2 linked regions of the Calidifontibacter indicus genome follow. The protein of the gene in region 2 interacts with the protein of the main gene of each other region in a pairwise test. Links are inferred from orthologs where the notes say so. Each region holds a gene or a part of one and is shown on either strand. Other genes may lie near its edges. The genes, in order: rlmB and tsaE.

Region 1 (3,208 bases), 2.1 Mb from region 2 along the record:
GTCGGACATGGTGCTGAGTTCCCCACTGAAAGGTCGTTGTTGGTGGTCGAGAGTCTAGAGGTGCCGCGGCGCTGCCGTTGTCAGGCCGGTGAAAGCCAGGTCATGCCGGGTAGGTTGCGCGCGATCCAGAACGCAACGGTGAGCACGGCGAACAGCCCGATCACCCACGGTCTGGCGGTCATGAGTTTTTGCCGGCCGCTCCATTGGCGGGCGGCCCACTCGACGAAGATGCCGATCAGAAGCACGAGCGCCACCATCGCGAACGGGTTGTACCCGAGCGCCGCCGGCACGTCGCCGTCGGTCAGCGACGCGATCGCGCGCATCGCCCCGCAGCCCGGGCAGTACAGACCGGTGACCGCCAGGAAGGGGCAGGTCGGGTAGTGACCGGGTTCGCGCGGGTCGACGGTGTGCAACATCAGCCCGGTGGCGATGCCGGCACCGACGAACATCGCCGGCCCGAGCATCCGGCGCGCACGGGTGTGCCGCGGGCGCCAGTGCGGGTCGGGCTGCGAGTGCAACAAGAACAGCCCGCGTCGGGGCCGATGTCGCGGCACAGGCGAAGGCACCCGCTCCACGGCGGGTTCGGGTGCCTTCGCGAGTGACATCAGGAGTTGGTGCTGTTGAGCACGGTGATCTGCAGGATGAGGCTGATGATGCCGACGACGAAGCCGATCACGATCGCGTAGATCGAGAACTTCTTCGCCTTCTCCGAGGCATCCTGCGCACCGGCGACGTCACCCTGCTGCCACAGCGAGTTGACCTTGGTGGCCTGGATGATCGCGTAGATGCCGAGCGGCAGACAGCACAGCACGGTGCTGATGATCGCCAGCGCGAGGTTGTTCGGGGGCGGGGTGCCGACCGGGCCACCACCACCGGGCATCGGGCTGTAACCCGGCGCCGCGCCGTAGCCCTCGGATCCCTGCTGGCCGTACTGGTCGCCGTACTGCGGCTGACCGTAGGGCTGGCCCTGCTGGCCGTACTGCGGCTGCTGACCCTGCTGGCCCTGCTGACCGTACGGGTCGTTGCCGCCAGAGTTGTTCGGGTCGTACGGCTGGTTCGGGTCGTTCTGGCCGTAGTTGCTCATCTGTCTCCTCCTGCGCGACGTCGCGACGTCGCGGTCCACGTTGCCGGCCTGCCCGGCACTGCCCACCAGCCTAGGAGGCCGTCGGCAGCCCGCAGGCCGGCGAGCGTTTCGATTTCATGACACAGACGTGCCAAGGGCACCGACGAAGACGGGCACCGAACGGTTCCCTCACCGTCCAAGTGACGAAACGTGAGCGGAGACGACCGGGCGCGGTCAGCGCGCGGCGCGCGAGGTGGCGATCTGGTAGAGCGTGACCGACGCGGCGATGCCGGCGTTGAGCGACTCCACCGACGAACTCATCGGCACCGACACGATCTGATCGCAGGTCTCGCTGACGAGGCGGGACAGCCCCTTGCCCTCCGACCCGACGACGACCACCAGCGGCTCGGTCGACAGTTCCAGTTGCGGCAACTCCACGTCGCCGTCCATGTCGAGACCGATCACGAAGAAGCCGGCCTTGCGGAAGTCCTCGAGGGTGCGGGTGAGGTTGCCGGCGAGCGCCACCGGGATGCGGGCCGCCGCCCCGGCGGACGTCTTCCAGGCCGAGGCGGTCATGCCGGCCGAGCGGCGCTCGGGCACGATCACGCCGTGGCCGCCGAACGCGGCCACCGAACGGATGATCGCGCCGAGGTTGCGCGGGTCGGTGATGCCGTCGAGCGCGACGACCAGCGGGATGCCGGGGGCCTCGGGGTCGATGAGGTCGCTCGGGTGGGCGTAGTCGTACGGCGGGATCTGCAGGGCCAATCCCTGGTGGACGGCGCCGTCGGTCAACCGGTCGAGCTCGCCGCGCGGGGTCTCCAGGATCGGGATCGCCCGGTCGGCGGCCAGCTTCAGCGATTCCTTGACGCGGTCGTCGGAGTCGATGCGACCGGCGACGTACATGGTGGTCGCGGGCACGTGCGCCCGCAGCGCCTCGACGACCGAGTTGCGGCCGGCGATCATCTCCGACGACGGCTTGCCGCGTCGGCTGCCACCGGAGCGCGAGCCGCCACCGGAGGTGCCACCGGAACGCTGGGCGTCCTTGTACGCCTTGTGGTTCGGCCGGTCGGCCGCCTTCGGCGTGGGGCCCTTGCCTTCGAGCCCGCGCCGGCGCTGCCCACCGCTGCCGACGACCATCCCCTTCTTCGAGCCGCTCTTGCGCACCGCGCCGCGGCGCTGGGAGTTGCCTGCCATGGGATCAGTCCTTCGTCTGCTGGGCGGCGCGTTCGGCCGCCGACATAAGTGACCAGCGCGCACCGTCCGGGGTGTCCTCGACCACCACACCGGCGGCGGTCAGCTGGTCGCGGATCGCGTCCGCGGTCTGGAAGTCGCGCGAGGCCCGCGCCTGCTTCCGGGTGGCGAGCAACACCTCGACCACCTGACCGAGCGCGTCGTGCGACCGGTCGTTCCCCTCCGAACTCCATTGCGGGTCAAAGGGGTTGACGCCCAGCACCTCGGTCATCGCGACCACCTGCAGGGCGAGGTCGGCGGCGCGCTCGTCGTCGCCCTCGTCGAGGGCGGTGTTGCCCTCACGGATGGTTTCGAAGACGACCGACAGGGCGCCGGAGACGTTGAGGTCGTCATCCATCGCGGCCGCGAACGCCGCGGGCACGGTGACGAACTCCCCCGGCTCGGGCGGCTGCGGCAGCGCCCGCTCCAGGAAGGTCTCGAGGCGGTCGATCGTCGCCGACGCCTCCTCCAACGCTCCGTCGTGGTACTCGATGGTGGCGCGGTAGTTGACGGCGCTGAGGTAGTAACGCAGCGCCAGCGGGCGCACCTTCTTGGTGATCTCGCCGATCGCAAGGGTGTTGCCGAGCGACTTGCTCATCTTCTCGCCGCCGAGGGTGACCCACCCGTTGTGCAGCCAGTAGCGGGCGAAGCCCAACCCGGCCGCACGCGACTGCGCCTGCTCGTTCTCGTGGTGCGGGAAGCGCAGGTCGATGCCGCCGCCGTGGATGTCGAACTCGTCGCCGAGCCAGCGCCGCGCCATCGCCGAGCACTCCAGGTGCCAGCCGGGGCGACCCGCACCGAAGGGCGTGGGCCAGCTCGCACTCTCCGGCTCGCCCGCCTTGTGTCCCTTCCAGAGCGCGAAGTCGCGCGGGTCGCGCTTGCCGCGCGGGTCGGCGTCGGCCGCCGCTTCCATGT
Region 2 (3,314 bases):
TCGAGGTGGGCCCTGCTGGCCACCTCGGGCACCACCCCACCGAAGCGCACGTGCTCGTCGACGCTGCTGGCCAGGCTGTCGCCGAGCAGGGTCGTGCCACGCACCAGCGCCACACCGGTCTCGTCGCAGGAACTCTCGATGCCGAGCACCACGGGCTGGCTCATTGCGACTCCTCCTGCAACCTGGCACGCATGATCAGGGCGTCGACTCCCTCGGGTTGGTAGTAACCGCGACGCACACTAATCTGCTCGAAACCGTTGCGTTCGTAGAGTTTTCGGGCCGGGATGTTGTCGTCGCGCACCTCGAGCAGAAGCGCCTCCGCGCCCGCGTCGACGGCCTCCGCGCGCATCCAGCGCAGCAGTTGCCCGGCCAGTCCGGTGCCGCGCCCGCGGGGTTGGACGGCGATCGTCATGACGTCGGCGACGTCGCCCGGGCAGTCGACCCCGGCGTAGCCGAGGATGCCCTCGTCGTCGGTGACGACCCGGTAGCGGCGTTGTGGGCGCCCGGCGAGCTCGGACCACCAGGTGGCCTCGCTCCAGGCTTCGTGTCCGAACAGTTCGACATCGATGCGGGCCAACTCGGCGATATCGGTCCAGCGCATCTCGCGGGTCGCGCTCACGGGCGGCCCCGTCGCTTCCCCTGCAAGGACGTGAGGGCCGACTTCTGACCGGTCGACGGCACCGCGTCGGGCTGGCGCAGGTAGAGCGGTTGGAGCGGCAGCATCGCCTCGCCCGCGGTCAATCCGGCGGCGACGGCCAGACCGAGTTGGGCCGCGTCGACGTCGAGGGTGCCGAGAGCAGGCCCGAAGCTGTCCGGGTAGAGCTGCGCGCCACGTCCGGCGACGGGCAGGCCGCGCACCTCCTCGGGCAGGTCGGCGGGCTTGTGCACGGTGGGGCCGTCGATGCGGCGTCCGCCGGTGTAGCGCGCCCAGTAGACCTCCTTGCGCCGTGCATCCGTCGCAACGACGAAGTCGTCCGGGGCCTCGGCCCCTGCCATCACCTCGTGGGCGATGGCGTCCAGGCTGCACAGACCGTGGGCCGGCCGGCCGAGCACCAGTGCCAGGGTCTCGGCGGTGGCGATGCCGACCCGCAGCCCGGTGAAGGGGCCCGGCCCGACGCCGACCGCGAGGGCGTCGACATCGGAGCGGGCGGCGCCGGTCTCGTCGAAGAGCTCGGCGATGATCGGCATGAGGATCTCGGTGTGTCGGCGCGCATCGACCACCGAACGCGACGCCACCACCCGGTCACCGTCGACGAGGGCAGCCGTCACCGCGCTCGTGGCGGTGTCCATGGCGAGCAGCAGGCTCATCGAGTGACCTCACGGACGATCTCGTGCGCACGTGCTCCGTTGGCCATCAGGGTGATTCGACGCTCCTCGGTCTTCTGGTCGACGTCGATCAGGAGTTCCAGTCGGTCGTCGGTGAGTTCCTCGGCGAGCCCTGCACCCCACTCGACGATCGTCACGGCCGACTCGAGGTCGGAGTCGAGGTCGAGGTCGTCGAGCTCCAGGGCGCCGTCGAGCCGGTAGGCGTCGACGTGCACGAGTTCGGGACCCCCCACCAGCGAGGGATGCACCCGGGCGATGACGAACGTCGGCGAGGTGATCGGCCCGCGCACCTGCAGGCCGTCGGCGATGCCCTGGGTGAGCGTCGTCTTGCCCGCGCCGAGTCCACCGGTCAGGAGCAGCAGGTCACCCGCGCGCAGCAGCGAGCCGAGCCTGCGCCCCCAGTCCTGGGTCTCCTCGCGGGTGCGCAGCAGCACCGACTCGTTCACCGGGCCGCCTTCTGCCGCTCCAGCGGTCCACGCCTGCGCACCCGGAAGTCGGTGACCGTGCGCGGCACCGTCCGCCGCCGCTTCTTCGGCTCCTCGACCGCCCGGCAGGCGCGCTCGGCGAGCGCAACCACCTCGGTGTTGACGATCTCGGGGTGCTCGATCGGCAGCATGTGGCCGGCGTTCTCGACCACGAGGTACTCGGCGTGCGGCATCTTCGCGACCATCACGTCGGCGTGCTCACGCGGCACGATGCGGTCTTGCTCGCCGTGCATGACGAGGGTCTCGATGCCGTCGAAGTCGGCCAGCACGTCGGTGCGCTCGTGGCTGAGCAGGGTCGGCATGAAGGCCGAGATCACCGACATCGGCGTCTCGAAGATCATGTCGGCGGTGTAGCGCACGATCGACATCGGCACGTCGGAACCGAAGGAGTAGCGGTGCACCAGGTAGCTCTCGACGTCCTTGCCCGCTTTGAGGGCGCGGTCGACGACCGACTGACGCGTCGACAGCCTGGCGACCGTTCCGGGGCCGAGCCGGTGCACCGCGGCACCGACCTGCTTGCCCAACCCGAAGTCGATATTGCTGAGCGCACCGGAGCTGGTGCACAGGAAGCCGGCACCGACGACCCGATCCCGCACGAGTTCGGGGAACTGCTCGGCGAGCGCCATCATCGCCATGCCGCCCATCGAGTGGCCGATGAGCACGATCGAGCCTTCCGGCACGCAGTGCGAGATCACTTCGTGCAGGTCGCGGCCGAGCTTGGCGATCGTGTAGCTCGACTCGTCGGCCTGTTCCGACAGTCCGTGGCCGCGGTGGTCCCAGAGCACCACCCGAAAACCTGCTTCCCGCAAGGCTTTTCGCTGGAAGTGCCAGATTCCGTGGTTCTGGGTGTAACCGTGCGACAACACCACGGTGAGCCGCTCGCCGGCCTCGGCCCCCACCGGGTCGTCGATCTCGACGTGCAGCGGAATGGCGTCGCTGATCACGACGTCCTCGTGGTCGGCGACGTCGTCGTACTCGTCGTCCGATCCGAGCTCGATGGCAACCTGTCGGGCCCGCAGCAACCGGTCTGCGGTCACGCCGATGGCGGTGGCAGCACCGGCCGCCAGGATGCCGGCACCCAGGCCGAGCAGGCCTGCGTCATTCGCCATCGCGGTCACCTCCCAGGTAGACCCTCGGCAATCTCGAACTCATCCTGGCGATGATCTCGTAGCTGATCGTGCCGGCCGCCTCCGCCCAGTCCTGGGCGGTCGGGACCCCGGTGGCACTGTCGCCGAAAAGCACCACCTCGTCGCCTGCCGCCGCCTGCGCGTCGCCGATGTCCACGACGAACTGGTCCATGCAGACCCGTCCGGCCACCGCGTAGCGGGCGCCGTTCAGCTGCACCGGGCCGCTGTTCGACGCCGATCGAGGCACCCCGTCGACGTAACCGATCGGCACGTCGACCACCGTGGTGTCCTGCTGGGCGACGTACGTGTGGGCGTAGCTGACGCCCTGCCCGGCCGGGATGCGCTTGACGACCGTGGCGTCGGCCGAGACGGTCAT

What was found.
Region 1: the proteins of tsaE (region 2) and rlmB interact in binary tests that used the Escherichia coli proteins (3 or more experiments, as listed by UniProt). The link is inferred for Calidifontibacter indicus from one-to-one orthologs.

What each region holds. Positions count from the first base shown.
Region 1 is NZ_QTUA01000001.1:3,462,852-3,466,059, forward strand. The notes cover bases 278-3,171. They hold rlmB (23S rRNA (guanosine(2251)-2'-O)-methyltransferase RlmB), read right to left. Parts: upstream 2,258-3,171; coding sequence 1,298-2,257; downstream 278-1,297. Other genes in these bases: DFJ65_RS16425 (DUF2752 domain-containing protein), read right to left, coding at 278-605; DFJ65_RS18170 (CD225/dispanin family protein), read right to left, coding at 605-1,084; cysS (cysteine--tRNA ligase), read right to left, coding at 2,262-3,171. Also shown: DFJ65_RS16420 (NINE protein), read right to left, coding at 1-9; more of DFJ65_RS16425, read right to left, coding at 81-277; more of cysS, read right to left, coding at 3,172-3,208. UniProt on the Escherichia coli protein: Specifically methylates the ribose of guanosine 2251 in 23S rRNA.
Region 2 is NZ_QTUA01000001.1:1,354,604-1,357,917, reverse strand. What follows is about bases 39-3,038. They hold tsaE (tRNA (adenosine(37)-N6)-threonylcarbamoyltransferase complex ATPase subunit type 1 TsaE), read right to left. Parts: upstream 1,773-3,038; coding sequence 1,305-1,772; downstream 39-1,304. Other genes in these bases: alr (alanine racemase), read right to left, coding at 2,910-3,038; DFJ65_RS06485 (alpha/beta fold hydrolase), read right to left, coding at 1,769-2,920; tsaB (tRNA (adenosine(37)-N6)-threonylcarbamoyltransferase complex dimerization subunit type 1 TsaB), read right to left, coding at 616-1,308; rimI (ribosomal protein S18-alanine N-acetyltransferase), read right to left, coding at 161-619; tsaD (tRNA (adenosine(37)-N6)-threonylcarbamoyltransferase complex transferase subunit TsaD), read right to left, coding at 39-164. Also shown: more of tsaD, read right to left, coding at 1-38; more of alr, read right to left, coding at 3,039-3,314. UniProt on the Escherichia coli protein: Required for the formation of a threonylcarbamoyl group on adenosine at position 37 (t(6)A37) in tRNAs that read codons beginning with adenine.